DNA from 4 places in the Nocardia sp. NPDC004604 genome. Region 1 is predicted to be linked to each of the others. Evidence: riboswitches for the same ligand, from Rfam matches in the RefSeq annotation. Region 1 holds a riboswitch; each other region holds the start of a gene.
The links. A riboswitch is a leader RNA that binds a small molecule or an ion and turns the genes downstream of it on or off. The one in region 1 is predicted to bind S-adenosylmethionine.

Region 1 (7,626 bases):
CGCCTCGATCTGCGGCGCGTCCTGCGGCAGCGCGTCGCTGACCGCGTCGAGCTGGCCGGAGATGAGACTGCCGGTGCGCACACCGGATTCGGGCACGACCGTGAATTCGATCTTGTCGAGGTAGGCCTCGCCCTGATGGGTGAAGACCGCCGAACCCCAGTTGTACCCGGCGCGTTTGGCCAGGGTCGCCGAGGCGTCCTGCCGCCAGGACGCATAGGTGAACGGGCCGCTGCCGACATTGTCGCCCAGGCAGCGCTGATCGGCGGGTTCGGCCGTGGTGGCATCGCCTTGAATGCCGAGTTGTGCTGTCGAGGATGCCTGCAAGAACTGGGCATTGGGCTTGCTGAATTCGACCCGTGCGGTCAGCTTGTCGACCGCGGTCGTTGCGACATAGTTGGTGAGATAGCTGGAGCCGAGCGGAGTTTTGACCGCGCCCAGTTTGATCACCGAATCGAAGGTGTTCCGCACCGAATCCGCGGTGAGCGGTGTGCGATCGCTGAAGGTGACGCCATCGGCCAGGTGGAAGGTGAATACCTTGGCGTCGGGTGAGATCTCCCAGCTCTTGGCCAGCCAGGGCTTGATCTCACCGGTCTTGGGATCCTGATCGGTCAGCGAATCCACGATCTGACGGGTCACATACAGCGTCTGGTTGGTGCCGGCCTGCGCCGGATCCGAGCAGGTCGGGGCCTGGGAGAGGCCGTAACGCAAGGTTCCGCCCGGCTTCGGCGGTCCCGCGTCGGCGCCGCCCGAGGCCGAATCGCTGCCGCAGGCAGCCAGACTCGCGGCCGCGGTGACGGCGGCGGCCACGGCCGCGATGCGATGGCGGGGACGGATCACTGTGGTACTCCAGATGTGTCGGTGCGGACGAGTTCGCCGCGGGAATCGATGTTGTATTCGGCGCTGGGACGCCCGGTACCACCGCCGTTTTCGGCGGCGTCGCCGTTGCTGGCCAGCGGCCTACTCGGAATGCGGCGGCGCAATTCGGGCGCCACCTCGGCCTGGAAGAGTTCGAGGCTGTCGCGATGTTCGGCCTCGGTGCGGCCGTCGCGTTCGGCGGACAGATGGATCACCTCGTGCCCGAAGGCCTCGTGCTGGCGGCCCACCTTGTCGATCACCTGTTCCGGACTGCCGATCAATGCCGAACTGCGCGCGACGAAATCGTCGAGGGTCTCGAAGACGATCGGCAGGCCGAGCTTGCGCGCCAGCGCCAGTCGCGCCTCGAAGATCGGCCGGTAGACCTCGAGGGCCTGCTGCGACGCGCGTGCCACGTGGAATCCGGCGGTACCCGCGCCGACCAGGGCGTCGGCCGGATCGTGCCCGTAGTGCTCCCAGCGCTCCCGATAGTGGCGCACCAGTTCGGCATACGGCTCGATCGGATTGGTGACATTGGCCGAGAACAGTGGGTCACCATGGCGCGCCGCGAGTTCCACCGAATCGCGACTGGTCGCACTGCCGTGCCAGATCCGGATGCGCGGCTGCCACGGCCGCGGCAGGGCCTTGGCCTCGACCAAGTCCGGACGGAACCGACCCGACCAGGTCACGCTGTCGCTGTCCCATAGCGCCCGAAACAGTTCGTAGCCTTCGCGATTGCGATCCCACTGGTCCTCGGTGGTGACGTGGTACAGCTTTGCCTGCGCCGCGCCATTGCCCTTGCCGATGATCAGTTCGAGGCGACCGCCGGAGAGGTTGTCCAGAGTCGAGTAGTCCTCGAACGCGCGCACCGGATCCAGCAGACTCAGCGTGGTGACCGCGGTGAACAGGCTGATCCGGGAGGTGACCGCGGCAATGTGGGACAGGATCACCGGCGGCGCGGCCGAAAGGAACGGATCCTCGTGCCGCTCACCGACGGCGAACCCGTCGTAGCCGAGTTCCTCGGCGAGACGAGCCTGCTCGATGACATTGGTGAGTCGTGCCCTGGTCTCCGGCAGTCGTCCGGTGCTCGGGTCGGGTACTCGGGTGACGAGGGTGAACAGCAGGAATTTCATGCGCGATCACGACTTCTTCGGTAGGCCGGGCGGGTTGATCCGCGAGCTCGGCACGGTTTCGGTCTGCAGCCCCCACCGGTCGATGACCTGCTGGTAGGTGCCGGTCTGGATGGCGTTGTTGATGGCCTTGTTGATGGGGCCGATCAGACCGTTGTCCCTCTTGGTGAGCACACCGATCTCGCCCTGCAGCGTGTCACCGGCGCCGGAGAAGGTCGCGACGATCTTGGTCTGATTCGCGGTGGTGCTGTGGTAGATCGCGGACGGATCGGGCCCGATGTAGCCGTCCAGGCGCTGCGAGGCCAGCGCCAGGTAGTAGTCGGTGACCTGCTGGAAGTAGGCGATATCGATCGCGGGCAGGCCTTCGGCGATGTTCTGCTCGACCGGCGGTCGCAGCGCCAACGCCCTGGCAATGGCCACCCGCTGCTGCTGTCCGCCGGACAGCCGCCGCGGATAGGCGTCGGCCAGTTCGCCGATGCCGACCCGGTCCAGCAGTTCCTCGGCCTCGCGCTCGATCTCCTTGCGCGGGCGACCCTGCGCGGAAATCGGTGCGAGCGTGACATTGTCGAGCACCGTCAGGTGCGGGAAGAGATTGAATTGCTGGAAGACGAAGCCGATATGCGAGCGCTGCTTGCGCACCTCGCGATCCGATAGTGCGTGCAACCTATTGCGGCGCAGCCGATATCCGATCAGCTCGCCGTCGATGTGCACGGTGCCCGCGTCCAGGGACTCCAAGTGGTTGATCACCCGCAGCAGTGTCGACTTGCCGGAGCCGGACGGGCCGATCACGGTGACCACCTCACCCGCCCGCACCGTCAGGTCGATACCGCGCAGCACTTCGGTGGTGCCGTAGGACTTTCGCACGCCGCGAACCGCGACGGCGGGGGCTTTGTCGACGGTGATGTCGATCGTTGCGGTGACCGGTGCGCTCATCGGGTGGCTCCGCGCGGTGCGGCGGAACCGCTTTCGGCGATTTCGCGCAGCTTGTGCCACACCTGCTGGATCGGCGTCGGTGGCGGTGTCCGGTGCGCGCCCTTGGCATAGTGCCGTTCGATGTAATACTGCGCCACCGAGAGAATCGTGGTCAGCACGATGTACCAGACCGTCGCGACCATGAGCAGCGGCACCACCCGGCCGTTGCGTCCGTAGATGACCTGGACCTGGTAGAAGAGTTCCGCGATCGCCATTACCGAAACGATCGAGGTGCCCTTGAACAGGCTGATCACCTCATTGGTCGCATTCGGCAGGATCGAGCGCATCGCCTGCGGGACGACCACGGTGCGGAACTGTCGCAGCCGCGGAATCCCGAGTGCCGCGGCGGCTTCCAACTGTCCGGGATCGACCGAGATGAATCCGGCCCGGATGATCTCGGCCGAATATGCAGCCTGATGCAACGCGAGGCCGATGACCGCCGCGGTGAACCCGCTGATCACCCCGTTCACCTCGAAGGTGAGAAATCCGGGGCCGAACGGGATGCCGAGCGAAAGCGTGTTGTAAAGGTAGGCGATGTTGAACCAGAACAGCAGCTGCACGATCAACGGAATCGAGCGGAACGCCCAGATATAGACCCACGAGATCACCCGCAGCACCGGATTATTCGACAACCGGGCGATTGCCAGTGCGGTGCCGATCAGGAATCCCAGGGCCGTACCCCACAGGGTCAGCTCCAAGGTGACCTCGAGCGCCGATAACACCGACTTCGCGGTGAAGTACTTGGCGAAGGTCGACCAATCCCAGCCCGGATTGGTGACCAGTCCATGGATGAACTGCGCGAGCAGTACCAGCGCGATGGCGCTGATCACCCAGCGCCACGGATGCCAGGCCCTGGCGATCGGCGGTGCGTCGGCGATGGTTACGGCAGTGCCAGGTGCGTGGGCACCCGGTATCGGAACATCCGATAGGGCATCGGATGCAACGGACGCGCTCATGATTTCGGTTCCTCCATCGTTCCCGGCGGAAGCACCCGCACCCGGTGGCCGGGGGGTTGCTGCGACGTCGACGAGCCAGGTCTCTCGGTCGCTCTGGATGGTGTGTCCGACGCCGAGCACGGGTCGGTCGGTCTAGCCGAAACATCATGCGAAGCAGGCGAACTCCGGCACAAGGGTACGAATCAGTGTGAGCGCAGACCTTGTCCGAATGGTCGTGAACAGGGATTATCGACCGGGTCGTGCGGTGGATCGCGAGGCTTCGGGTGCGGTCCGTCCGGCGTGTATCGCCTGGAGGGTGCACCCGGCGTTTCGTCGCGACGGTCCGGTACGGTGCGCGACGCGATGGCGTTGCCAGTCGAAATCAGCGCAGTTCCGGTGGTTTGCTGGAGTACGCTCTGACCTCGTTCGTGCCCGACGATGAGGAGGTTCACGTGACCCTGCTGCGCCGTCTGACCACGCTTACCGCCATCGCGACCGGTGCGGCCGCGCTGACGCTCGCCGCCCCCGGCCTCGCCGTCGCGGTACCTGCGCCGATACCCGGAGCCGCAATCCCGGCGGCGCCCGCGCCGTCCGTCCAAGCCGCACCCGGAGATGCGTTCGGTGCTTACCAAGCCACCGTCGAGGCGCTGCGCGCCTTGGGCATCGACCCGTTCCTGTACCCGGCGGCTGCGGCGTTCTGCTCCAGCAGCAACTCCCTCGGCCTGGTCCCCGCCGTCGCGGGTGCTGTGCCCGGGCCGTGGCCCAAGACCACCGTGGCCATTCCGGGACTGGACCTGTCCGCGGTCAAGACGGGCCAAACCCTGTTCACCTTCATGCCCTACGGCGTAGCCCCGGACAGCACGAACGTCTCCGGCATGAACGTCGCCTGGCTGAACCTGGCCAATGGCCGCAGCGGCGTCACCGCCATGGGTCCGATCTCCGACGTCGTCCGAACCATGGTGCCCGCGGAAATCCCTGCCGATATACGACCACTCGCCGAACGTGCCTTCCAGAACTTCTTCGCCACATTCCCCACCGGAGGCATCCGCGCCGTCCCCGTCGAGACCGGTTCCGGCACCGTCCTGGCCGCGGTGTTCGGCACCGTGGACAACGGTGGCAAGCCCTGCTTCTTCCTCCCGACGGTCGGCATCACCTCGGTGCGCTGAGCCCGCCGACGTCTGACGCAGTTGGGGACCGGGCCGGATCCCGGCCTGGATATAGCGCCAGCGGGTTCGGGCGTGCGGCCGCCCGATTCCGGGGTTGATCAAGATCTGGTGGCGGGTCGGTCGGGCATTGCCGCCATGGATTCGGCCTGGTCTCGGTCAGTGGGCGGTGTCGAGGTGGCGGGATTTCCAGGTCAACGTGTTCGCGCGATGGGCCCGGCGCGAGCGGGACCACAGGCGTAGATAGGCGGCGATGGAGACCGGGTGGGCCAGGGCGGCAAGGATATCGGCGCGGGTCAGTGAGCCGCCTTCGAGTGAGCGGGCGAGTAAGCGGCCGGTGACCGCGGCGCTGTAGCCGAGGAGACCGGCGGCGCGCACCCGGCCGTGACCGGCGACGGCGGCCAGCGGAGGTACCCAATAGGCCAGTGCTGCAATAGCTCCCACGGCTGCGCCGCCGACGGTCGTGCCGCCGTAGGCCGACCACAGCCAGCGGGTGTAGCCCACCTCGAGTTCGGTTGCGTCCCGGTACATTCGGGTCCGGGCGGCGCGACCCGCCGCGACCAGTGCGGTGCGGCGACCGGAACGGCGCAGGGCGCGAGCGATATCCAGATCCTCGGTGGGGCTGGCGGCCACCGCCGCGTGACCGCCGACGGCGTAATAGGCCGTGGCATCGAAGACGAGGAATTGGCCGCAGGCGACCACCGTCGAGGGTCTGCGGCCGCGATCGGCGATCTCGATCGGCAGGCTCGCCGCCCACGACCAGCACAGCAGCGGCTGAACCAGCGCCTCGGCGACCGATTCGGCCACCTGGTACGGCCACGGCGATAACAATGCGGCCCGGCTCCGGCGCAGTTCGGTGACTGCCGCGGTGATCGCGCGCGGGGCCAGCCGCACATCGGCATCGAGGAATATCAGCACCGTCGCATCCGCCAGCTCGGCCAGCCGGGCACAGGCCGCGGACTTCCCGGTCCAACCCGGTGCGGGTTCGGCCTCGGATCGGATCACCGTGAATCGCGGATCACCCGCGATCGCCGCCACCGCAGCCGCTTCGGTCCCATCACTGGACGCGTCATCGAGGATCAACACCCGCAGCCGCGGCACCCCCACCTGGCCCCGCAGATCATCGATCAGCTCGGGCAGCCGCCGCGCCTCATCTCGCGCCGGAATACAGATCGTCACGGGTTCGACAACCGCCGTCGGCACCACCGGCAGCCTGCGCACCGTCGCCCGATTGAACAACGCGATCCCACAACCGATCAGCGCGATTGCCGCACCATACGGCGTCGCAATCGCCAAGCCCTCCTTCAGCGCCTTCGCTGCCGTCATGGCCTCGCCGCCAAGGTGCGTCGAATGACGCCGTCGTCGGGCCGATCAGGCGCGCGCGACGTACTCGCGTTTCGTATCGACGCGATCCACGCGTCCGGCGGCGTCATGATTCTCGCCTCGAGTGTCCTGGTCACGGTTGTGCCGTCGCGGTATTCGGCATGGGGTATGCCATGGGCGGGGTGCTCGGTCGCGCGTTGCGTTTCACTGCGCGTTGATGGCATCGCAATGCCGGTTCGTGCCGAGATCGCTGCCGCCGACTGCGACGTCTTGATTGTCGTCACAATCGTGTCGCCGTGGCGCTCGGCATCGACCGGGCGTTGGCGTTCGGTATCGAAACAACTGGGTGCGGGGTGAGGAATGTCAGCGGCGTACGAGCGAACGCCGGAGACTGCTCAGGGAGAAGTTGAATTCGGGGGCGCCGGGGGGTGCGGGGTTCCGGTCCATATAGGCGATGGCGGCGATGATGGCGGCGACGGCAAGGGTGATGCCGCCGACGATTCCGGCCCAGCCCGCGAAGGAGCGGGTATTCGGGTCGGCGTAGCTGACCTCGGCGCGCAGCGTGGAGACATCGCCGGGCGGGAGCTTCCAAGAGACGGTCGAGTCGTCCTCGCGGTTGCCGTTGGTTTTGGCGACGCGGGCCGGGAAGGCCACCGTGAACTGCACGTCCGACCCATGCGGCGGAACGGCTTTCAGGTCGACCCGGCCGATGAGGCTGACCAGGTCGCCGGTGCGCTGGAACGACAGATTGAACATGCCCTGGGTCTGATCGGAGAGTCCGCCGAGCTGGCCGACCTCGCCGAAGGATAGATCCTCGAAGAACACCTTGCTGCCGACATAACCGTCCTGGCTGTACGGCTCGACCCGCACCTTGGCGGCCACCGAATCGGGCGCCTTCAGCTGCGGGCCCTTGTCATTGGCGTCCGCGGGCACGACCGCGGCCACGATCCGGCCGGAGACCCGGTCATTGGACGACACACCCATCGAAACCTGGACCCGCAAGCAGCCCGCGAGCATGGGCACCAGCATTGCGGCCAGCAGTACTGCCGCCGCTACCCGCACCCTGGGCCGGGGTGAACGTAGAACCGGGGCATCGGGGATCGCGGTGAGAGGACTCGGCTGCACGGCTCACATCGTGCCAGGCGGTCGACCCCGATTGCTACGCGACGGGCGGAACACGCGTCGGCCGAAGTTTCGGAGCTATCGCGTCCGCACCGTTTCATTCCCCCGAGCCCTGATCAACTGCACCAG
Region 2 (7,626 bases), on a different contig from region 1:
CCTTTGCGCACGTGTCCGGCAACGCGATCGACCTCGGCTTCGACGCCAGTATGTGGCTGTCCGGGCACGGCGCCGAATACGGACTGTGCCAGATCTACCGCAACGAGCCCTGGCACTACGAACTACGCTCCGAGGCGAACGAGCGTGGTTGCCCTCCCGTGTATCCCGACCCCGCACACGATCCGAGAATGCAGCAGTGACCGGCGTCCTCGGGCGAACCGGTCCCGAGCCGGCGGGGTGGAAACCGCTCACCCGCATCGCGTTCCGGTTCTGCTTCCTGTACTTCGGCTTGTTCTGCTTACTGACTCCGCCGATCGTCTTCGTGCTGACCGGATGGTTCGGCCGCTGGCTGGGCTACGACGCGCAGTACTGGCATATCCAGAAAATGCAGCCCGCCCTGAACTGGGTGAGCCAGCACCTGTTCGGTACCACCGCACAGCTGTATCCGAACGGCGTCGGTGACCAGACCATTTTCTGGGTGCTGTTGTTCTGCATCCTGGCCGTCGCTGTGGCCGGGACGGCGGTGTGGTCGGTGCTGGACCGGCGCCGCACGCACTATCGCACGCTCGCAGGCTGGTATCTCCTCGTCATCCGGCTGTTGCTGGCCGGCCAGATGTTGAGCTTCGGCTTCGCCAAGGCGATTCCGACGCAGATGCCGCAGCCCTCGCTGACCACGCTGCTGACCAATTACGGTGACCTCACGCCGATGGCCGTGCTGTGGTCGCAGGTAGGTGTGTCGAGACCGTACGAGATGCTGCTCGGCGCCGCGGAACTCACTGCGGCGGTCTTGCTGTTCATTCCGCGGACCGCGCTGCTCGGCGCGCTGCTGACCCTGATCGACACGCTGCAGATCGTCGTACTGAACATGACCTTCGATGTGCCGGAGAAGATTTCATCCACGCACTTTCTGCTGATGTCGCTGGTGCTGCTGACTCCCGAGGCGCCGCGGCTGATGCAAGCTTTGCTGCTCAACCGCACCACCGGCCCTTCCACCGTGCCGCATCCGTTCCACACCACGAGATCTCGCCGTATCGCGGCATTGGCGCAGGTCGCGCTCGGCATCTGGATTGCGGCGGCGCTGGTGCACGGTGGCTGGCACGCCTGGCGTGGTGGCGGGCCTGATCGACCCAAACCTCCGCTGTACGGCATCTGGTCGGTGTCGCAGTTCACCCGCGACGGCGAGGCGGTGCCGCCGCTGACCACCGACGAAACCCGTTGGAAAACGGTGGTGTTCGACTATCCCAATACGATTACCTACCAGCGGATGGACGACACCCTGGTGACCGTACCCGCCGACGTGGACGCCGCCGCCCATCGGATCCGGCTGACCGCCGGGACGCTGCAATCCGGATCGGCGGTGAAGCCCGGCCGCACTCGGAATCCGTTGGGCACACTCACCTTCCAGCAACCCGCCCCCGACAAAGCCGTGCTGACCGGCGAACTGGACGGCCACCAGGTAACAATCGCCCTCGACCGGATCGACCCGAACAACTTCCCGCAACGAAGCACGCCGTTTCACTGGGTGCAGAACCGTCCGAATCTGTGACAACACCGCAACGGCACTTGCTCGAGTCGGCGTTCGTAGATCTGACGCGTGATATTGGATCGAGTTGTGGCCGAGCTGAATTCGTCGATACCGGAGATCGGGAACAGGTTCGTGCGTGCCGAGCCACTAACCGATGGGCTCATGTACCAGGTGACACGATTCTTACCGGCACCCCCCGGACCGCGGCGCTCATCGTCGGCAGCGACATCTTCGGCACGACACCCGACGCAGGCCCGGCGGCGCAGCAAGCCGACAGCCGTCACCCGCACGAACGAAACCCGGAACGACTCATCGTCGACAGCCACACCTGCGACACGACACCCCACGCAGGCCCGGCCACGCAGCCAACCGTCAGCCATTCACCGGCGCGAATGAGACCGGAACCGCTCATCGGCGCCAGCCACATCTAATGGCACGACACCCGACACTGCAGCGAGCCGACAGCGACTCACCGGCACGGTTGAGTCCGAACGCCAAGCGGGCGCACGATGCCACCGCGCCCCGTTTCGTCGGATTACTAGCTCAGCGCATGGTCCAAATCGGCCAGCAGATCCTCGACATCCTCGAGCCCAACCGAGATGCGCACGACACCGTCGGACAGGCCGATGGTGGCGCGGCCCTCGGGGCCCATGGCGCGGTGGGTGGTGGTGGCGGGATGGGTGATCAGGGTCTTGGAGTCACCGAGGTTGTTGGAGATATCGATGATGCGCAACCGGTTGAGCACCTCGAAGGTGCGCTTCTTCGCCTCGTGCGCCGGCGCGTTCAACTCGAAGGTGACCACCGTGCCGCCGCCGCTCATCTGACTGGTCGCCAGCTCGTGTTGCGGATGCGACTCCAGATACGGATAGCGCACCCAGGAGACGGACTTGTTGCCCTCGAGGAAGCGCGCGATGCGCAATGCGGATTCGGTCGAATGACGCACCCGCAGCGGCATGGTCTCCAAACCCTTGAGCAGGGTCCACGCATTGAACGGGCTCAGCGCCGGACCGGTATGGCGCATAAGATTCTTCACCGGACCGTCGATGTAGTCGTGCGGGCCGAGAATCGCGCCGCCGAGCACCCGACCCTGACCGTCGATGTGCTTGGTGCCGGAATACACCAGCACATCCGCGCCGAGTTCGAAACCGCGCTGCAGCAGCGGGGTGGCAAAGACGTTGTCCAGCACCACCTTCGCGCCCGCGGCATGGGCGAGTTCGGTCACTCGGCGCACATCGACCAGCGTCTGCATCGGGTTGGCCGGCGTCTCGAAGAACACGGCCTGGGTCGGCACCGACAGCGCCTGCTCCCACTGGTCCAGATCATCGCCGTCGACGAAGACGGTCTCCACACCCCAGCGCGGCAGGATCTCATTGCACACCACGAAGCACGAGCCGAAGAGGCTGCGCGCGGCCACCAGTCGATCGCCCGCACCCAGCAGCGCGCCGAGCGCGGTGAATACCGCCGACATACCGCTCGCGGTCGCGAAACAGGCCTCGGCGCCATCGATCAGGCGCAGTCGCTCCTCGAACATGGCCACCGTCGGGTTGCCGTAGCGGGAGTAGACGAAATGCTCGATATCGCCGGTGAACGCGGCCTCGGCCGCCTCGGCGCTCTCATAGACGAAACCGGAGGACAGGTACAGCGCCTCGGCGGTCTCCTCGAATCCGGAGCGGCGCAGGCCGCCTCGGACGCCGAGCGTCGCGGGGCCGACCCCCTTGGGCAGCGGTTTGTCGAACGCACCCCCGGTGATCATGACTGCCGCCACGGCAGACCGAATGCGCGCCAGCCGGAGCCGCCGCGGTGACCGAACTCGTCGATGGGGCCCTCGAAGCCCTCGAGCACGTTGTACGACGGTTCGATCCCGACACCGGTCGCGGCGACCGCGGCACCGATGGAACGCTGCCCGGAGCGACACAGAAAGACGACGGGCGCCGCCGGATCGCGCCCCTCCAGCGCCGAGGTCAGCTGTGCGACGAACTCACCGTTGCGGGCGCCACTGGTGTCGACCCATTCGATCAGCACCGTCGGCCGATCGATCGAACTCGTATCGGGGACGCCGACGAAGCGCCATTCGGCCTCGGTGCGCACATCGACCAAGACGGCCTCGGGATTGTCGCGCAACAACTCCCACGCCTGCTGGGGGGTGATGTCACCGGCATATGTCATGCGATCCTCCTGTGAATCCACGCTTGCCGCACCTGGGTTTCGGTGCGCGGCCAGGTCGTCACCCGGAGCACCCCACCGTGGAGGAGGGTTGCCGACCAGCCAGCCGGGGCTTGACGCTGGTTCTCATGACCTGTGTCCGAGATTGCCTGGGCAGGGGCCGCCCTGTCAAACCCAGGTCAGCGCCACGCCGGGTAATCAGTTGCAGACGATCCAGCGGTCGCCGGAGCGAACCAAATTCCACGTCGCCGGCGTCTCCCGGCCGTCGACCGCGATGGTCACGTTCGCCTTCGCCCTATCGCCATCGACCATGGCGTTGTCAATGTTGGTGACCTTGATCGACTTTCCGGCCACAGCGCCACCGAACTGGGCGGCCAGCGGCGACTTGCTCTCGTCGAATCCTTGGCAGGCCACCGCGGGTGGCGGTGTGTTGTCGGTGGTGCCCCTGGCCTCTGCATAGCGATGCACCGCGGCCGCGATCTTGTCCGATTCTGTGACATTTTTCTCAGCGGGCGATAGCACCGCGCCCAGCACGATGGCGACCAGGACGACGGCCGCGAATACGGCTGCCGCGATGAACGGCGCCATCGTGCGCCGATCGGTCTGGTCGACCTCGATCACCGGTTCGTCATCGGCGCCCTGCTGCTCTGTCATGGGTCGATCATCCCTGGTGGGCAGCGGTATCCGACAGGCGCCCCCGGACCGGGCGCGACCCCGCACGGCAGCGGCACAGCAATAATTCGATAGCCAACCGGACAGTGGGTACTCGGGTAAGTGAGCCCGGGTGGCAACCATCCGGTTCACGCACCGCCCGCAGGGTGCGCCATGCGCCACCGATAGAATCGCGAGACTGCGGCCTGCTGTCATAGCCATATGCCAGCTCACCAACGTAGCGACTGCGCAGCCGCGAGCCGCCTGTCCGCATCGTCAGGTGCAACCAAAAGGTGCGCCAAGTTAGCCTAAGCTAAGACTGACGCCATAATTGTTTCGACCATAAGGGTGCGCGTAAGAGATGACCGAACACAGTGCAGAGTCGACTAGCGGTGCGCGCGAGCCCTCCGTGGTTACGCAAGCTGCCACCTCCGGGCCTGACGCGCACACCGCCGGGACTCGCCCGCTTCGCATCGCGATCGTAGGCGCAGGACCGGCCGGTATCTACGCCGCCGACGCGTTGATGAAGTCCGATGCCGAGGTGAGCATCGACCTGTACGAGCGCATGCCGGCGCCGTTCGGTCTGATCCGCTACGGCGTCGCGCCGGACCACCCGCGCATCAAGGGCATCATCACCGCCCTGCACAAGGTGCTCGACAAGCCGCAGGTCCGCCTGCTCGGCAATATCGACTACGGCACCGACATCACCCTCGACGATCTGCGCACGTTCTATGACGCGGTGATCTTCTCCACCGGCGCCAACGCCGACCGCGCGCTGGACATCCCCGGCATCGGCCTGGACGGCAGCTACGGCGCCGCGGACTTCGTGTCCTGGTACGACGGACATCCGGATGTGCCGCGCACCTGGCCGCTGGAGGCCGAGAAGGTCGCCGTCCTCGGTGTCGGCAATGTCGCACTCGATGTCGCGCGTGTGCTCGCCAAGACCGGCGACGAACTGCTGCCGACCGAGATACCGCCAAACGTCCACGCCGGATTGAAAGCCAATAAGGCGGTCGAGGTGCACGTCTTCGGCCGCCGCGGCCCGGCGCAGGCCAAGTTCACGCCGCTCGAGCTGCGCGAACTCGACCACTCCCCGACCATCGAGGTCATCGTCGATCCCGAGGACATCGACTACGACGAGGGCTCCGAGGCCGCGCGTCGGCACTCCAAGCAGGTCGACATGATCGCGAATACGCTCGAGCAGTGGGCCATCCGCGATGTCGGCAACCGCCCGCACAAGCTGTTCCTGCACTTCTTCGAATCCCCCGCGGAGATCATCGGTGAGGACGGCAGGGTCGTCGGCCTGCGCACCGAGCGCACCCAGCTCGACGGCACCGGCAATGTCAAGGGCACCGGTGTCTTCAGGGACTGGGACGTCCAGGCCATCTACCGCGCCGTCGGCTACCTGTCACAGAACCTCACCAACCTGCCGTTCGACGATCAGGCCGGTGTGGTCCCGAACGAGGCCGGACGCGTCATCGCCGACGAGGACGCCGATGGTGCACAGCGCTATCTGCCTGCCACCTACGTCACCGGCTGGATCAAGCGCGGTCCGGTCGGCCTCATCGGCCACACCAAGGGCGATGCCAACGAGACCGTGGCCTGCCTGCTCGACGACAGCGTGAACTTCACCCCGGCCGAGAAGCCGGAACTGGACGCCGTCACCGAATTCCTCGAGGGCAAGGGCATCCCGTTCACCACCTGGCAGGGCTGGTACCGCCTCGACGCGCACGAGCGCGCACTCGGTGAGCCGGAGGGCCGCGAGCGCGTCAAGGTCGTCGAGCGCGAGGACATGCTGCGCGCCAGCGAACCGCACAAGGTCTAGTGCCGGTGCCACAGGGGGTGCACGTCACCTCCTGTGGCACTCGACAATCCGATACGGCCGCAGCAGTGCAAAATCCTGTCGGGTCTACGGCAGCGGAAAATCCTTTACTGAGGCATTCTGTACAAGTGTTCGATGCCCATCTCCACATCTTCGACCCGGGGTTCCCGCTGGCCGAGAACGAGGGCTACCTGCCCGACCCGTTCACCATTGCCGATTACCGAAAGCGCATGTCTCGCTTCGATGTCGGCGGCGGGGCCGTGGTCAGCGGATCCTTCCAAGGCACCGATCAGACCTACCTGAAGGCGGCACTCGCGAAACTGGGCGAGGGCTGGGTCGGTGTCACCACACTGGACCCCGATGCCACCGATGCCGAGATCAGCGAACTCGACCGGATCGGCGTGCGGGCACTGCGGTTCAACGTCAAGCGCGCGGCCGCGGATATCACCGCGATGACCCGGCTGGCGCTGCGGGCGCACGAGCTGGTCGGCTGGCATGTCGAGGTCTATATCGACGGCACCATGCTCACCTCGCTGCAACCGGTGATCTCGAAACTTCCGGTGCTCTCCATCGACCACCTCGGCATGTCCGAGGAGGGCCTGCCCTACCTGCTCGATCTGGTCGATGGCGGCGCGCGGGTGAAGGCGACCGGTTTCGGGCGGGTGCACATGAATGTGGCCGATACGCTGCGCCGCATCCACGCTGTCAATCCCGAGGCGCTCATGTTCGGCACGGATCTGCCCGGCACCAGGGCGGGACGGCCCTTCGTGGACTCCGACGTCGATCTGATCTGCGATGTGGTCGGCACCGATATGTTCAAGGTGCTCGAGGACAACGCGCGGGCGTTCTATCGACTGCCCGCCCGCGCACGCAAGATTCCGACCGATCCCGCACCCACCCTGCCGATCCCGCGCACCGAACAGCCGACCCTGCCGCTGCGACGCGATGAGATCCCGAAACTCGAAGCGGCGGATACGATTCCGTTCCCTGCCATCGAGTGAGTGCGACCCGGCCGTAGGCGGGTGGTCGCCGCGGAGCGACACAGATTCATCCCGCTTCAGGGCGGTCTGTCATACGCTTCCTGCATGACCGAAACTCCAGCGGGGGCCGGTTACCCAGGTTATCCACACCTACCGGCGGATCATCCCCAGGCCGTGTTGATATTGATCCTCGGAATTCTGAGCCTGGTGGTGTGCACCCTGATCGGCCCGTTCGCCTGGTTCATGGGACGGCGCGCCCTGGCCGAGATCGATCGCTCCGACGGCACAATCGGCGGCCGAGGCTTGGTGATGGCAGGCTACATCTGCGGAATCATCTCCTCCGCATTCATCATCCTGGCGGCGGTAGGAGCCATCATCGTGCTGATCGTCGCCGTCATCGCCTACGTCACCTCGTAGCCACGCCACCGATGCCGTAGCTGGCCCCGGTGTCGATCGGGTTTTGTAGTCGTAGGTGTAGGTCTCGC
Region 3 (7,626 bases), on a different contig from region 1:
GGCCAGCCAGCCGTCCTCGGCGGCCCGGCTGAATCCGTACACGATGGCGATCAGACCGAGCGTCACGGTGACCGCACCCGGGACGTCATAGCCGCCGGTACGCGGGGTCGGCACATCCTTGACCACGAACGCCAGCGTGCCGAGCAGCGCGAGCAATGCGACGGGGGTGTTCACCAGCAGGCACCACCGCCAGGAGGCGTACTCGGTCAGCGCGCCACCCACGATCAGGCCGAGCGCCGCACCACCCGCGGAGATTCCGGCGAAGACGCCGAAGGCGGTCGCACGCTCCTTCGCCTCGGTGAAGGTCACCGAGAGCAATGACAGCGCCGCCGGTGCGAGCAATGCCGCGAACGCGCCCTGCAGCGCACGCCCGGCAAACAGCTCGGCGCCGTTCTGCGCCAGACCGGCCACCGCGGATGCCCCGGCGAAGCCGATCATGCCGACGATGAAGACTCGGCGCCGCCCCATGTAGTCGGCCAGCCGTCCGCCGAGCAGCAGCAGACCGCCGAAGATCAGCGTGTATGCGGTGAGCATCCACTGCCTGTTGCCGTCGCTGATACCGAGATCCTGCTGCGCGAAGGGCAGCGAGATGGTCACGATGGTGGCGTCGAGAACCACCATGAGCTGGGCCAATGCAATCACCCCCAGCGCCAGCCAGCGCGTCGAGCTGGCCTGTCTTTCCGGAACTTCCACCACTGTCGCGGTCTCGCTCACTGTCTTCTCCTAGCCGTCTGAAGTCGTGCAGTCATCCTGTCATCGACAGACATTTGTCGTCAAGAGAAAAATGTCGCACTCGGACATTTGGCCGTAAAGGACACGAAATGTCCCGATTGCGATAGCATGGGGACATGCTCGAGTCATCAACGCCGATCGTCGCGAGCGCCGCGGCCAACGATGCTGTGCGCGCCCCAGCAAACCCGGGGCCCGGTGCGTCCAGCGGCGGCGCGAGCGTGGGATTGCGCGAACGCAAGAAGCAGCAGACCCGGCTGCGCATCATCGAGGTCGCATTGGACCTGTGCGACGCACAAGGATTCGACGCGACGACGGTCGAGCAGATCGCGAACGGCGCGGACGTTTCACCGCGCACCATCAACCGATACTTCGACAGTAAAGAGGACATCGTCCTCGGGCCGGTCAAGGATTTCGGCCTGGCCATCGCCGAATGCCTGCGCGAACTTCCGGTCACCGGCAATGAACTGCAATCGCTGCGCGAGGCATTCCTGCAGGTCGTCGATCACGCCGCGGAAAGCGTCGACGGCCCCATCTCGTTCCGGCGCTTCCAGCAGATGCAGCGGATCCTGCGCAGCAGTCCGACGGTCAGCGCGCAGAGTATGGAACTCGCCGACGATAAGCACGCCGCGATCGCCGATGTGATCGCCGAGCGACTCGACACCCAGCCCGACGCGCTGCCGGTGCGACTGGTGGTCGGCGCGTGGCAGCTGATCGGTCATCTCAGCATGGAATGTACGAACTCGATCTTCGACGATGCCGACGCCTCGGCCGCCGCTGCCGACGCCCGCAATGCGTTCACCACATCATTCGACGAGTTCATGCGGGTATGCACCGGGCGCACCGACGCCGCCGCGGCGGAAAACCGGTAACGGATTTCGGCCGACGACCGCACTCCGGTTACCATGTCGGTCAGGTCATGAGTGCCAGCGCGAAGCCCCGGCTTGCTGGACGGCAACCCTCCAGCTGCGGTGGGGTGCTCCGGGTGATGACCGGGCTCTCGAAAGCCGAGAGCAAGCGCGCACTTCAGGAGGTTCCCGCCATGTGTTGTTGTACGTCACCCGCATCCCGTTGAAACCTGCTGGCGAACAACCTCTTTGGAGCAAGACATGAGTGACCCCAACGCGTCCGCGACCGATATCGACGCCGCCGGAACCGATCCGGCGCAGTGGTCCTTCGAGACCAAGCAGATCCACGCGGGCCAGACCCCCGACGAGATCACCGGCGCACGCGCACTCCCGATCTACCAGACCACTTCGTACGCCTTCCGCGACACCGATCACGCGGCCGCGCTGTTCGGGCTGGCCGAGCCGGGCAATATCTACACCCGGATCATGAACCCGACCCAGGACGTGGTCGAGCAGCGCATCGCCGCCCTGGAGGGCGGTGTGGCCGCGCTGTTGCTGGCCTCCGGTCAGGCCGCGGAGACCTACGCGATCCTCAATCTCGCCGCCGCTGGTGATCACATCGTCTCCAGCCCGCACCTCTACGGCGGCACCTACAACCTGTTCCACTACTCGCTGCCCAAGCTCGGCATCGAGGTGTCCTTCGTCGAGGATCCGGACGACCTCGAGCAGTGGCGCGCGGCAATCCGGCCGAATACCAAGGCCTTCTACGGCGAGACCATCGCCAACCCCAGCAGCGCGATCTTCGATATCCGCGGCATCTCCGCGATCGCACACGCGGCGGGCCTGCCGTTGATCGTTGACAATACGGTCGCGACCCCGTATCTGATCCAGCCGCTGGCCCACGGCGCGGACATCGTCGTGCATTCCGCAACCAAGTACCTGGGCGGGCACGGTTCAGCGGTCGCCGGCGTGATCGTCGACGGCGGCACCTTCGACTGGACCGTGCGCGACGCGCAGGGTGAATCCCGCTTCCCCGGTTTCACCACCCCGGACCCGAGCTACCACGGCGCGGTCTTCGCCGATCTCGGCGCTCCGGCCTTCGCACTCAAGGCACGGGTGCAACTGCTGCGTGACCTCGGTGCGGCGGTATCGCCGTTCAACGCGTTCCTGATCAGTCAGGGCATCGAAACACTGAGCCTGCGGTTGGAGCGTCACGTCGCCAACGCACAGGCGGTGGCCGAATTCCTGAGCACACATCCGGCCGTGGAATCGGTGTTCTACGCGGGCTTGCCATCCTCGCCGTGGCATCGACGCGCCGCCGAGCTGGCGCCGAAGGGCGCGGGCGCGATCGTCGCGTTCGAGCTGCGCGGCGGCGTCGATGCGGGCAAGAAGTTCGTGGACGCGTTAGCCCTGCACAGCCATGTAGCTAACATCGGGGATGTGCGTTCTCTGGTAATCCACCCGGCGTCGACGACACACTCGCAGTTGACGCCCGCTGAGCAACTGGCCTCCGGCGTCACCCCCGGGCTGGTCCGGCTCGCCGTGGGTATCGAGGGGATCGATGACATCTTGGCCGATCTGCGAGCCGGTTTCGCGGCGGCCACGACGTGACTGTGAGTGCCGACCCGAGTACCGCCCGTTCGTCCGCGGTGGCCCTGCCACCGCCGGACGGGCGGCTCGGCATCATCGCCATCGGGGATGTGCGGCTGGAGAACGGCGCGATCATCCCGGACGTCCATCTGGCCGTGCAGCGCTGGGGCGAGCTCTCCCCCACGCTGGACAATGTGGTGCTGGTCGAGCACGCGCTGACCGGTGACTCGCACGTCGTCGGGGTGCCCGACGATATCCACCCGCTGCCCGGCTGGTGGGACGGCATGGTCGGTCCCGGTGCGCCGGTGGATACCGACGAATGGTGCGTCATCGCGACGAATGTGCTCGGCGGCTGCAAGGGCAGCACCGGGCCGTCATCGCTGGCGCCGGACGGAAAGCCCTGGGGCGCAAGGTTTCCGGAGATCTCCATCCGCGATCAGGTGACCGCGGAAGCGGCGCTGCTCGATCTGCTCGGCATCGAGCGCCTTGCCGCCGTCGTCGGCGGTTCGATGGGCGGCATGCGCGTGCTGGAGTGGATGGTCGGCGCTCCGGAGCGGGTCGGATCCGCACTGGTGCTGGCCGTCGGCGCACGCGCCACCGCCGACCAGATCGGCACGCAGACAACGCAGATCGCCGCCATCAAGGCCGATCCGGACTGGCAGGGCGGCGATTACCACGACACCGACCGCGCCCCCATGACCGGCATGGGCATCGCCCGGCGCATCGCGCACCTGACCTACCGGACCGAGGGCGAACTCGATCACCGCTTCGAGAACCACGCGCAGGGCGATGAGGATCCGTGGCACGGCGGCCGCTACGCGGTGCAGAGCTACCTGGACCACCAGGCCCAAAAGCTCTGTAGCCGTTTCGATCCCGCCACCTACGTACTGCTCTCCGAGGCGATGAACCGGCACGATATCGGCCGCGGCCGCGGCGGCGTATCGGCCGCGCTGGCCGCCACCCCGGTCCCGTGCGTAGTCGGCGGTGTCGATTCCGATCGCCTGTACCCATTGCGAACCCAGCAGGAATTGGCCGACGGCCTCCCCGGCTGCGAAGGTTTGGAGATCGTACACTCCCGCGACGGACACGACGGCTTCCTGACCGAAGCGGCAGCGGTCTCGAAGCTGCTGACCGAAACCATGCGCCTGGCCCGAATCAGCCGCACTCGCTGAACTCTCGCCGCGATAGTCAGCGGTTCGGCATCGGTGCCGCCACGCGACTCCGGTCTGTCCGCGATCGGTTGGTCGGACAACAGCGCCCCGGGCCGGACTGCTGGGCCCGGGGGCTATTCGGCGTTCGGGTGGGTCAGCCGAAGCTGCCGGTGCTCGGCTTGCCGGTGACGTCGATGGTGATGATGTCGGTGGTGGAGGCGTAGTCGTGGTTGCCGGTTGGGCGGTCGAAGGCGCAGGCGCCGCGGAGGTGTACCTGGCCGGTGGGGAGGTTGCCGTTGCCCAGGGAGGTCTGGACCATCTTGCCGTCGGCGATGGCGAAGGAGGTGGGGTTGTTGCCGCCGAAGATTTCGCCGGTGTCGGCGTTGTAGACCCAGCACACGCCACGGTCGTTCGGGTTGTGGAACTTCGCCGAGACGGTTCCCGTCAGCGCGAAGACCTCTTCCATCACCGGGGGCTCCAGCCCGCTGGCAGTGGCGGTGGCGCCCGAGCCGAAGGTGATCGCGATGGCCGGAAGCGCGGTCAGCGCGAGTGCGGGAAGTCGTCGATTGGTCACGATCGAGATCATGCCATTCCCATCGGCGTGCCCATGTCTTCCGGGCTGGGAAACCTAATCGAGTTGGACCGCAACATTATTCAGCTCGCGGTGTGGCTGCGTCGGGCGCGCCGACGAGCAACCGCACGATGGAGCGGACGAAGCCTTCCAGTCGCTCGCGGGGGTATTCCTCGGGTGCGCTGACCGCGAGCCTGCCGAGCATTTCCGCAACGCTCAATAGCGAGTTCGTGAGCAGTCCGGAATCCATCCCCGCCCAGCGCGAATCGACCGCCATACCCATGCGCACCAGCGACTCGGCCTGATCGAAGACGCCGGTGCGCGAATCGACAAGTGCCGCACGGTATTCGTCGGGGGCAGTGCCCGGTCCGGCGAGGATCAGCCGCCAGCGCGTCGGATTCTCCAGTGCGACACCGACAAACGCTGCAACAGTCGCGGAGGCGACCACGACGGGATCCGCGCCGAGCAGATCGGTCGGCAGCGTCGCGGCCACCTGTTCCAGGCCGCGCTCGCGTTCGCGTTCCAATAGTGCGGCAACGAGTTCGGCGCGCGTCTTGAACACGGTGTACAGCACCGGTTTTCCGACACCCGCCTCGTGCGCGACCGCCTCCATGCTCAGTTCGTGCAGTTCCATTCGGCTCAGCACCGCGTAGGCGGCGTCGAGCAGTTGGGCGCGACGCTCGTCGGGCGGCAGGCGGGGCGCGTATCGCCGTCGCGGGCGGTTCGATGCGGCCTGCTTCGACGCGGAACGCGATTCGGTCACTGTCGGTTCACCTCCATTCCGCGTCCATCCTGTCAGCACCGGCCACGGATTCGGAATCCGTCCGCAGATAAATGCTACGGGCCCGTTGTATTGTCCGATCGTAATTGCTACGGTTGCGTTGTATTCGCCGCTCAGGGAAGGCGAGCAGGCAAAGGAGCAGCAGATGGCCTTCGATCCGACCACACTTCGCCGGGACGACTACGGTTTCTTCGGCCCCGATTCGCCCAGTTGGAAGATCTGGACCGCACCGACCGCCGTAATCGGCTTCCAGCGCGCGGTCGTCCTCGAGCATTTCGATCCATTTCTGACCGCGGCCGTCGCCGACTCGCAGGGCATCTACACCGATCCGCGCAGCCGCCTCGACCACACCTTCGCCTACTTCCTGCTCGTCGCGATCGCCGACGGCCGCACCGCCATCCAGGCCTCGGAACACCTGATGCAGGTGCACGCCCCGATGACCGGCATCGAACCGATCAGCGGTAAGCGCTACAGCGCGAACAGCCCGGAAACCCAGCTGTGGATCCACATCACCGGCTGGCATTCGGTACTCAAGGCTTACGAGGTCTTCGGACCAGGGCCGCTCGGCCCCGAGGAGGAGGCGCGCTACTGGCAGGAGTGCGGGATCGCCGCCGAGCTGCAGAGCTGCAAGCCGGAGGAGGTGCCGCGCTCGCGCGAGGAGGTGCGCGCCTACTTCGCGAAGGTCCGCCCGCGCCTGTGCACCTCCGAGCGTGCCGAGGAGGGCATGCATCACCTGCTGTGGACCTCCCCGCGCAATGGCGCCGGGATCAGTTATGCCCTCGGCAGTCGGTTGCTATCGCTGGCTTCGGTTGCCACGCTGCCGAAGTGGATGCGTAAGCTCGGTCGCTTCGATCGGCCCGGAATCGTGGATCTAGCGGTTCACCCGGCCGCCAAGATCATCGTGTGGGGCACGAAGGCGTTCAACTCGTTCGGACTGATCGTCGCCGCGCCGTACATCGCGCCGATGGCGGGTCAGATTCTGGAACAGCATCTGAAGGGCGAATCGCCGACGCGACCGGAGACGGTTACGCCGAGCGAGGCGCGGCGGTTGTACGGCGGGCGTGGGCGGCGTGCGGTCGCCGGTGCGAGCTAGCGCTGCCCCCCGAATTCCGTTCAGGGATAATCGAACCGGCTGCCGAGATAGGCTCGCGATCGCTGCGAAATTCGCCTGATGCAGCGCATCCATCCTTCCAATGGTCCGACCGCATCGTCCGGTCCGGCGGCCAGGGCGCAACGCGGTGGTGTTGACCGCCGCAGGGTCGCCTTGTTGCCGGGGTGGATGTCGTACAGCTACGAGATATGTTGCGCAGCTGGCGAATCCGCATTCCACCGGTCAGCCCGCAACGCGGCGGCGAGCTTCCTCGATGCGATTGATATTGACCTCGATCCAATCGCGCAGCGCGGCAATCGGAGTGCGCAGGCTGTGGCCGAGGTCGGTGAGGTCGTAGTCGACGCGGGGCGGAACCGTGGGATGCACTGTGCGCGTGACGAATCCGTCGGTCTCGAGTTGCCGCAGCGTTTGGGTGAGCATCTTCTGCGAGATGCCCTCGATGCGGCGGTGTAGATCGGTGTAGCGCATGGTTCCGTCGGCGAGGGCGTCCACGATCAGCACGGTCCATTTGCCCGCGACATGGTCGAGCACCTGTCGGGTGGGGCATTTCGCCGAGTAGACATCGGCAGGCAGCCCACTGGCCTCGATCACCGTACGCACCTTTTGGAGTGTAGCGCACCAACAAGTGCTGTCTTCCCATTAGTGCGCCACTCTCCAATAGTAAGAATCATGAACGCACAAACACTTTCGGTTCCCGCCGCGATCCGCACTCGCCGCACCACCCGCCACTACCGCCCGGATCCGGTGCCGCCCGAACTGCTCGCCGAACTGCTGGATCTGGCGGTGGAGGCGCCCACCGCCTGGAATATGCAGGACCGTTCGATCGTGGTGGTGACCAGCGCATC
Region 4 (7,626 bases), on a different contig from region 1:
GCCCGTCGGTGCAGGCGTAGTTCCAGCTCGCGCCGTTGGCGACGAGGGTGGCAATGGCCTCGATCAGACGGTCCACATCGGCGGAACTGGTGCCGAGGCCGATGCTGGCACGCAGCGCGCCGTCGAGGCCGAGGCGCGCGAGCAAGGGGTGGGCGCAGAAGCGGCCGTCGCGAATGCCGATGCCGTGTTCGGCGGAGAGGTAGGCCGCGACCTGGCCGGGAGCGAAACCGTCCAGGGTAAAGGCGACGATGCCGACACTATCCGGGCTGTCGTCCCAGATGCGCAGCAGGTTGACACCGGGAATGGCGGACAGGCCGGTGCGCAGCCGATCGGCGAGCAGATGTTCGTGAGTGGCAAGGGATTCGGGATCGATCGCACAGAGCGCGTCACATGCGGCGGCGAGCGCGGCCGCACCGAGGACATTCGGGGAACCGGCCTCATGACGCTGCGGAGCGGGTGCCCACTCCGTGCGGGTAACACCGACCTCGCGGACCGCGCCGCCGCCCGCCAGATACGGTTCGGCGGCATCGAGCCAATCCCGGCGTCCGACAAGCACTCCCGCGCCGAACGGCGCGTAGAGCTTGTGCCCGGAAAAGGCGAGGTAGTCGATGCCGGTGTCGCGCAGGCTGATCCGACGATGCGGCGCCAGTTGGGCGGCATCGACCAGGATGCGGGCGCCGCACTGGTGCGCGATGGTGGCCAGGCGCTCGAGCGGCAGTACCTCACCGGTCACATTGGAGGCGCCGGTGACCGCCAGCAATGCGGCTGGCCTACTGCACAATTCGGCGATGAGCTGGCGGATGGTCTCCCCGACGGTCGCCGCGGCCCGGACGACGCGGCGACCATGCCGGGTCCACGGCAGGAAGTTCGCGTGATGCTCGATATCCAGCACCACGGTGTCACCGGGAACGCAGGCGGCGAGCAGGTTGAGCGAATCGGTGGTGTTGCGGGTGAATACCACCACCTGGTCGTCGGCGGCATCGAGGAAACGCGTGACCGAACCGCGGGCCGCTTCGTAGCACTCGGTGGAGATCCGCGAGGCGTAGCCCGCGCCGCGGTGCACACTCGCGTAGTACGGCAGCAACTGCTGCACCCGATCGGTGACCTGCGCCAATGCCGGTGCGCTCGCGGCGTAGTCGAAGTTGGCGTAGGTGGTCGTCCCGCCCTGGACCAGCGGTACCCGGAGATCGTCGCCGGAGACCCGGGCGAAGACGGAACAGGTCTGGTCAACGACAGCAGTCATCACAAAATCCCATCAATTATGGGACCCGTAATCAGGTGATTATCCGAGTCCGCGCTTGCCGCACCCGGTCGGGCTGCGGCCCGGTCGTCACCCGGAGCACCCCACCGCGGAGGAGGGTTGCCGACCAGCTAGCCGGGGCTTGACGCTGGTACTCATGACCTGAACCGAGATTGGCAGATGCCGCACCGCCGTGTCAACCGCCGTTTTCGCCAGTGCATATACATGCACTCAAATAAATAACCTTGCAAAGCCGGGCGATCTGCGATCTCATCGAGAGGTGACGCTTTCCCTGCTGCTCAGCTTTGTCGGCCTGTGTGTTCTGCTGTCGATCACGCCCGGCCCGGACTCGTTCCTGGTGCTGCGATTCTCGATCGTGGACGCACGCCCCGGCATCGCCGCGGCAGTCGGTTCGGCGCTGGGCGGCATCGTCTGGGCGGTGGTGGTCGCGGCGGGGGTTGCCGCACTGCTGGAACAGTCCGCGACGGCCTACCGGACACTGAAGGTCATCGGCGGAATCTACTTGGTGTACTTGGGAATTCGGGCGTTGATCGAGCACCGCAAACAGCGCGGGACCAGCGCGCAGGTGTCCGGTCAGCCGAGCGTGGGCGAGGCGACCTCGATTCGCTCGGCATTCGCCGCGGGCCTGGTGTCGTGCATATTCAACCCGAAGGTCGGTCTGTTCTACCTGGCGGTACTGCCGCAGTTCCTCACCGACGTCACCTTCGCGAACACCCTCGCGCTCGGCGCCATCGAAAGCACCATCGCGGCCGTGGAGATGATCCTGCTCGCCCTGCTCGCCTCCCGGGCGGTAGCCATGCTGCGCCGCCCCCGGGTTCGCGATCGGCTGGAGCAGATCAGCGCGGCGATTCTCGCCGCACTCGGTATCGGCACCGCCGCCTCAGCCGCGTAATCCATTGTGCGCCTTGTCGACAGCCACCTCCGGTCGCCGTCGACAAGGCGCACGGCATCGCTATTTCGGCTGAATCTCCTTGCGCCACAGCAGCACCGACGCGATCAGGGAAACCACCGCGGCAGCGGTGAGCCACCAGAACGCCTGCCGGAACCCGGCATCCACCGGCAATCCGGCGGCCGCCGCGCGATACAGCACAACCGCCAGCAACGCGGCCCCGATCGACCCGCCGACCCGCTGCAGAATATTGACGAACGACGCAGCATCCGGCATCTGCTGAGGTCGCACCGCCGCGTAGGCCGCGGCGACGATGGGCATTCCGGTCAACCCGGTCGCCATGCCCCGAATCAGCAAAAGCGCCTGTATCACAACAGGATTCATCGAGGCATCGCCGAGCGCGAACGGCACCGTGACGGCGACCGTGACCGCACTGCCGACCACCGCGACAACACCCCCGCCGTACCGATCGGTCAACCGGCCGCCGATCGGCATCGCGATAATGCCGCCGAGCCCGAACGACATCAGCAGCAATCCGGTCGCTATCAGACCTTCGCGGTGCAGGACCTGAAAGTACAACGGCAGCACCAGCATCGACCCGAACATCGAGGCACCGGCGAAGAAGTTCGCCACATTCGCCGTCGCGAACACCGGGTGCCGGAACAGTCCGACATCGAGCAGATGCGCACCGCGCCCGCGCACCGACCGCGCCACGAAGAGTCCGAGTGCCAGCGCGCCGAGCAGCACCGAAACCCACACCGTCGGCGCGGAAACGCTACCGCGACTACCGAATTCGCCGAGCCCGTAGACCAGTGCCGACAGACCGACGCCGATCAACGCAAATCCGGTGGTATCGAATCGGCCCCCGGTATCCGCCGTCGCCGCCCGCGGCAATACCCGGCGCGCCAGTACGAACGCCACCAGCCCGAACGGGATATTGATCAGGAACAACCACTGCCAGTCCAGGTTCGCGAGCATGATTCCGCCGATCGTCGGCCCGATCGCGGGCGCGGCGACCACCGCGATCCCGACCACACTCATCACCCGACCCAGCCGATGCGGACCGGCGACCTGACCGATCAGCGTCTGCCCAGCGGGAACCAGCAAACCCGCAGCCAACCCCTGCGCGATCCGCAACCCGATGAGCCAATCGATATTCGGCGCGAGCACGCACAACCCCGAGGTGACGGTGAACCCGGCGAGTGCGCTCAACCAGACCCGATCCATCCCGAACCGGCGTCCGAGCCAACCGCACAGCGGCAGCGTCACGGCCAGTGCCAGCAGATATCCGCTCGCAATCCACTGCGCACTGTCCAGCGCCGCACCGAGATCCGTAGCAATGGTGTTCAGGCCGATATTGACCAGTGACGTATCCAACATGCTCATCACGGCGCCGAAGACCACCACACCGGCGACCCGCCATACCCGCGCCGGAATCGGTTCGAGTGCGGGCGCGGTGGCGGCGACGGCCGTTCGAGTATCCGACATGGATCCTCCGCTATTTGTAGACTACCTAGATTGTGGAGGTTATCAACAACCGCATGTATCAACAATAGATACAATTACCGAATGCCCGCCGACCACATCCACCCCCGCGGCCTACTCCGCTTCCCGACCTATGCGCTCGGCAAGCTGCACAAGGCCGTGCACGCCGAAATGGGCACATCCCTGCGCGAACATTGGGTGCTGGTCTGCCTGGAGGAGTTCGACGACCTGTCCCAGCAGCAGGTCTCCACCGCGCTCGGCATCGATCGCAGCGAGGTGGTGCGGCTGATCGATGGCCTGGAAGACGCCGGATTCGTGGTCCGCACCCGCGATTCGACGGACCGGCGCAAGTACCGGCTTTCCATCACCCGGGCCGGACGGGCCGAGCGCCGCAAGACCGATGAACTCATCGAACAGGCCGCCGAGCGGGTGCTGCACCGGCTCGACGACGAGGAGCGGCGCACCCTGCATCGCCTGGCCCTGAAGGCGCTCGGCGAAGACCTCTGAGCCAGCCGCCGCCAACCGACCACCCGGTTCGGTCGACGACAACATGCCGATACCGCAGGTACCGTAGACAGTTGGTCACCGTGGTGTTTGCCCACTGGTAACCATCTTGTGGAACAACAACGGGGAAAGCGCTAGGCAGGTCTATGAGAGGTGGGCAGGACGTAATGCTGCAGCCGCAGGTCGACACCGCGCCGGGCAAGGACCAGGCGACGGGGCTCCCGACGCCAAACCCCTTGCTACGCGCCGCACTCGCGCCGCAGGCCAGGACCCTTGTCGACGTTCTGAACAGCACCGCACAGGCCCACCCCGAGGCACCCGCGATCGATGACGGCCGCCTGGTGCTCAGCTATACCGAGTTGCTGTCCGAAATCGATGCCGGTGTCGTCCGATTGATCGCGGCGGGCGTGCGCCCGGGCGATCGCGTCGGCGTCCGCATGCCGTCCGGTTCGCATGAGCTCTACGTCACAATCCTGGCCATTCTCTATGCCGGTGCCGCCTATGTCCCGGTGGACGCCGACGATCCGGAGGAGCGCGCCCGACTGGTCTTCGGCGAAGCCCGAGTTACCGCCATCGCGACGGCCGAGGGCATCGAACCGACGGTCGCGGCCGCCGAACGAACCGATCGACACCCGGAAACGACCGCCGCCGAATCGACCGTTCGCCCTACCACCGACGACGACGCCTGGATCATCTTCACCTCCGGATCCACCGGAACCCCGAAGGGCGTCGCGGTCTCGCACCGCAATGCCGCGGCATTCGTCGACGCCGAGGCACGCCTGTTCCTCCAGGACGCCCCGATCGGGCCCGGCGACCGGGTCCTGGCCGGACTCTCGGTCGCCTTCGACGCCTCCTGTGAGGAGATGTGGCTGGCCTGGCGCAATGGCGCCTGCCTGGTGCCCGCGCCGCGCGCCCTGGTCCGCACCGGCGCGGATCTCGGCCCCTGGCTGGTCCGTCGCGAGATCAGCATCGTCTCGACGGTGCCCACATTGGCCGCGACCTGGCCCGCCGAGGCGCTCGACCCGGTCCGGCTGCTGATCTTCGGCGGCGAGGCGGTGCCGCCCGAACTCGCCGAACGCCTTGCCGGACGGCCCGCGGCGCGAGCGGCGGACTCGGACGAGGAAGCGGATCACGAAGGGCCGGGCGAACGCCGTTCGGACCGCGAGGTGTGGAATACCTACGGCCCCACCGAAGCAACGGTGGTCGCATGTGCGGCCCTGCTCGACGGCGGCTTCCCGGTCCGGATCGGACTCCCGCTGGACGGCTGGGATCTGACGGTCGTCGATGCCGAGGGCAATCCGGTGGGCGAGGGCGAATCCGGTGAACTCGTGATCGGCGGCGTCGGCCTGGCCCGCTATCTCGATCCGGCCAAGGACGCCGAAAAGTACGCTCCCCTACCGTCACTCGGCTGGGACCGGGCCTATCGCAGCGGCGATCTGGTCCGCAATGACAGCGAGGGGCTGGTCTTCCTCGGCCGCGCCGACGATCAGATCAAACTCGGCGGCCGCCGTATCGAACTCGGCGAGATCGATAACGCACTACAGCATCTGCCCGGCGTGACCGGGGCCGCCGCCGCCATCCGATCCACCAAGGCGGGCAATAAGATCCTGGTCGGCTATCTCACCGGTACCGCACCGGATTTCGACCTGTCCGCGGCCAGAGCCCAACTCGCCCAACGACTCCCGGCCCCACTGGTCCCCAGGCTCGCCATCGTCCCCGATCTGCCGACCCGCACCTCGGGCAAGGTCGACCGCAACGCCCTGCCGTGGCCGCTGCCCAACGAGACCGACGGCCCGCGCGCCGACCTCACCGAAACCGAGCAATGGATCGCCGGGCTGTGGGATTCGATTCTCGGCGCCGAGGTCACCGGCCCCGACGGCGACTTCTTCGATCTCGGCGGCGGCTCGTTGGCGGCCGCCCAACTGGTCACCGCCCTGCGCGAACGTTATCCGCGCATTGCCGTGGCAGACCTGTACGACCATCCGCGCCTCGGCGCACTCGCCGAACTACTGGACGAGACCGCACCATCAGAGACGGTCGAAACCCGCATCGTGCGCCCCACCCCGCGCAGCGCCCAGTGGGCACAGGTACTCGCCACCGTCCCGCTGAGCACCCTCACCGGCATGCAGTGGCTCACCTGGCTGGCCATTGTCGGGAATATCGCGGGCTGGTCCGGCTCGCTGCCTTGGCTGCCGCATCTTTCGTGGTGGTGGACGCTGGCCGCCTTCCTGCTGTTCATCTCCCCGCCCGGTCGCATGGTGATATGCGCAACGGGTGCGCGGGTGCTGTTGCGCGGCGTCGCGCCGGGCAGCTACCCACGTGGCGGGTCGGTACATCTGCGGCTGTGGGCCGCGGTCCGGCTGTCCGAGGCCAGCGGCGCCGAAAGCCTTTCCGGCGCACCGTGGATGGTGCCGTTCGCGCGGGCACTCGGCGCCAAGATCGGCACCGGTATCGATCTGCACACCCTGCCGCCGGTCACCGGCATGCTCGAACTCGGCGACGGTTGCAGTGTGGAACCGGAGGTCGACCTCTCGGGTTACTGGATCGATGGCGATATCGTGCACATCGGGCCGATCACCATCGGCCCCGGCGCCGTGATCGGCGCGCGATCGATCCTGCTGCCCGGCAGCAAGATCGGCAAGAACGCCGAGATCGCGCCGGGCTCCTCGGTGGCCGGCAAGGTCAAGGCCGAACAGGAGTGGGCGGGCTCGCCGGCCACGAAGGTCGGCAAGGCACCGCACCGTTGGCCGGAAAACACCCCCGCCAGGGCCGCACATTGGGTCGCGATCTTCGGCGTGACCTCGATGGCATTGGCGGCCATGCCCATTCTCGGCCTGGCCACCGGCGGCGCGTTCATCGCCTGGTTCATCCGCGATGCGACCACGCTCGCGGGCGCGCTCGGGCGCGGCTTCGCGATCCTGCCCGTCGCCACCCTGCTCAGCCTGACCATCTACGCGGTGACGACGGTGCTCGCGGTCCGACTGCTCAGCATCGGACTCACCGAGGGCCATCACCCCGTCCGCAGCCGGGTCGGCTGGCAGGCCTGGGCCACCGAACGCCTGCTGGATTCGGCGCGCACCTTCCTCTTTCCGCTCTACGCCAGCCTGCTGACCCCGCTGTGGCTGCGGCTGCTCGGTGCGAAGGTCGGCAAGAGCGTCGAGGCCTCCACGGTGCTGCTGCTGCCGAAGTTCACCACCGTCGCCGACGGCGCGTTCCTCGCCGACGACACGATGATCGCCAGCTACGAACTCGGCGGGGGCTGGCTGCGCATCGGCGATGCCAAGGTCGGCAAGCGCGCGTTCCTCGGCAATTCCGGAATGACCGCGCCCGGTCGGCGGGTGCCGAAGAACGGTCTGGTCGCGGTGCTCTCGGCCGCGCCGTCCAAGGCCAAGGCGGGTTCGTCCTGGCTCGGCAGCCCGCCGGTCCGACTGCGCCGCGCCTCCGAAACCAGCAATACCGAGCGCACCTTCGATCCGCCCCCACGCCT

Region 2: linked by a shared signal. The riboswitch ahead of ABZW16_RS20070 (rhodanese-like domain-containing protein) and the one ahead of ABZW16_RS23140 (amino acid ABC transporter permease) in region 1 are both predicted to bind S-adenosylmethionine.
Region 3: linked by a shared signal. The riboswitch ahead of ABZW16_RS33815 (bifunctional o-acetylhomoserine/o-acetylserine sulfhydrylase) and the one ahead of ABZW16_RS23140 (amino acid ABC transporter permease) in region 1 are both predicted to bind S-adenosylmethionine.
Region 4: linked by a shared signal. The riboswitch ahead of ABZW16_RS32010 (aminotransferase class V-fold PLP-dependent enzyme) and the one ahead of ABZW16_RS23140 (amino acid ABC transporter permease) in region 1 are both predicted to bind S-adenosylmethionine.

The regions. Positions count from the first base shown of each region.
Region 1 is NZ_JBEXLC010000064.1:35,164-42,789, reverse strand. It holds gene ABZW16_RS23155 (ABC transporter substrate-binding protein) at 1-837, opposite strand, end outside; gene ABZW16_RS23150 (LLM class flavin-dependent oxidoreductase) at 834-1,985, opposite strand; gene ABZW16_RS23145 (ATP-binding cassette domain-containing protein) at 1,992-2,915, opposite strand; gene ABZW16_RS23140 (amino acid ABC transporter permease) at 2,912-3,910, opposite strand; SAM riboswitch class I at 3,921-4,014, opposite strand; gene ABZW16_RS23135 (hypothetical protein) at 4,291-5,055, shown strand; gene ABZW16_RS23130 (glycosyltransferase family 2 protein) at 5,212-6,378, opposite strand; gene ABZW16_RS23125 (hypothetical protein) at 6,403-6,732, shown strand; gene ABZW16_RS23120 (DUF3153 domain-containing protein) at 6,739-7,404, opposite strand; gene ABZW16_RS23115 (carotenoid biosynthesis protein) at 7,576-7,626, opposite strand, start outside.
Region 2 is NZ_JBEXLC010000052.1:35,154-42,779, forward strand. It holds gene ABZW16_RS20055 (D-alanyl-D-alanine carboxypeptidase family protein) at 1-200, shown strand, start outside; gene ABZW16_RS20060 (DoxX family protein) at 197-1,546, shown strand; gene ABZW16_RS20065 (O-succinylhomoserine sulfhydrylase) at 2,064-3,278, opposite strand; gene ABZW16_RS20070 (rhodanese-like domain-containing protein) at 3,275-3,691, opposite strand; SAM riboswitch class IV at 3,706-3,822, opposite strand; gene ABZW16_RS20075 (hypothetical protein) at 3,887-4,342, opposite strand; gene ABZW16_RS20080 (FAD-dependent oxidoreductase) at 4,749-6,164, shown strand; gene ABZW16_RS20085 (amidohydrolase family protein) at 6,290-7,162, shown strand; gene ABZW16_RS20090 (DUF4190 domain-containing protein) at 7,247-7,558, shown strand.
Region 3 is NZ_JBEXLC010000130.1:15,586-23,211, reverse strand. It holds gene ABZW16_RS33825 (MFS transporter) at 1-714, opposite strand, end outside; gene ABZW16_RS33820 (TetR family transcriptional regulator) at 849-1,601, shown strand; SAM riboswitch class IV at 1,645-1,755, shown strand; gene ABZW16_RS33815 (bifunctional o-acetylhomoserine/o-acetylserine sulfhydrylase) at 1,839-3,188, shown strand; gene ABZW16_RS33810 (homoserine O-acetyltransferase) at 3,227-4,339, shown strand; gene ABZW16_RS33805 (hypothetical protein) at 4,473-4,892, opposite strand; gene ABZW16_RS33800 (helix-turn-helix domain-containing protein) at 4,969-5,652, opposite strand; gene ABZW16_RS33795 (oxygenase MpaB family protein) at 5,816-6,763, shown strand; gene ABZW16_RS33790 (helix-turn-helix domain-containing protein) at 7,004-7,381, opposite strand; gene ABZW16_RS33785 (nitroreductase family protein) at 7,451-7,626, shown strand, end outside.
Region 4 is NZ_JBEXLC010000114.1:21,203-28,828, reverse strand. It holds gene ABZW16_RS32010 (aminotransferase class V-fold PLP-dependent enzyme) at 1-1,243, opposite strand, end outside; SAM riboswitch class IV at 1,290-1,403, opposite strand; gene ABZW16_RS32005 (LysE family translocator) at 1,521-2,153, shown strand; gene ABZW16_RS32000 (DHA2 family efflux MFS transporter permease subunit) at 2,214-3,638, opposite strand; gene ABZW16_RS31995 (MarR family transcriptional regulator) at 3,720-4,142, shown strand; gene ABZW16_RS31990 (Pls/PosA family non-ribosomal peptide synthetase) at 4,307-7,626, shown strand, end outside.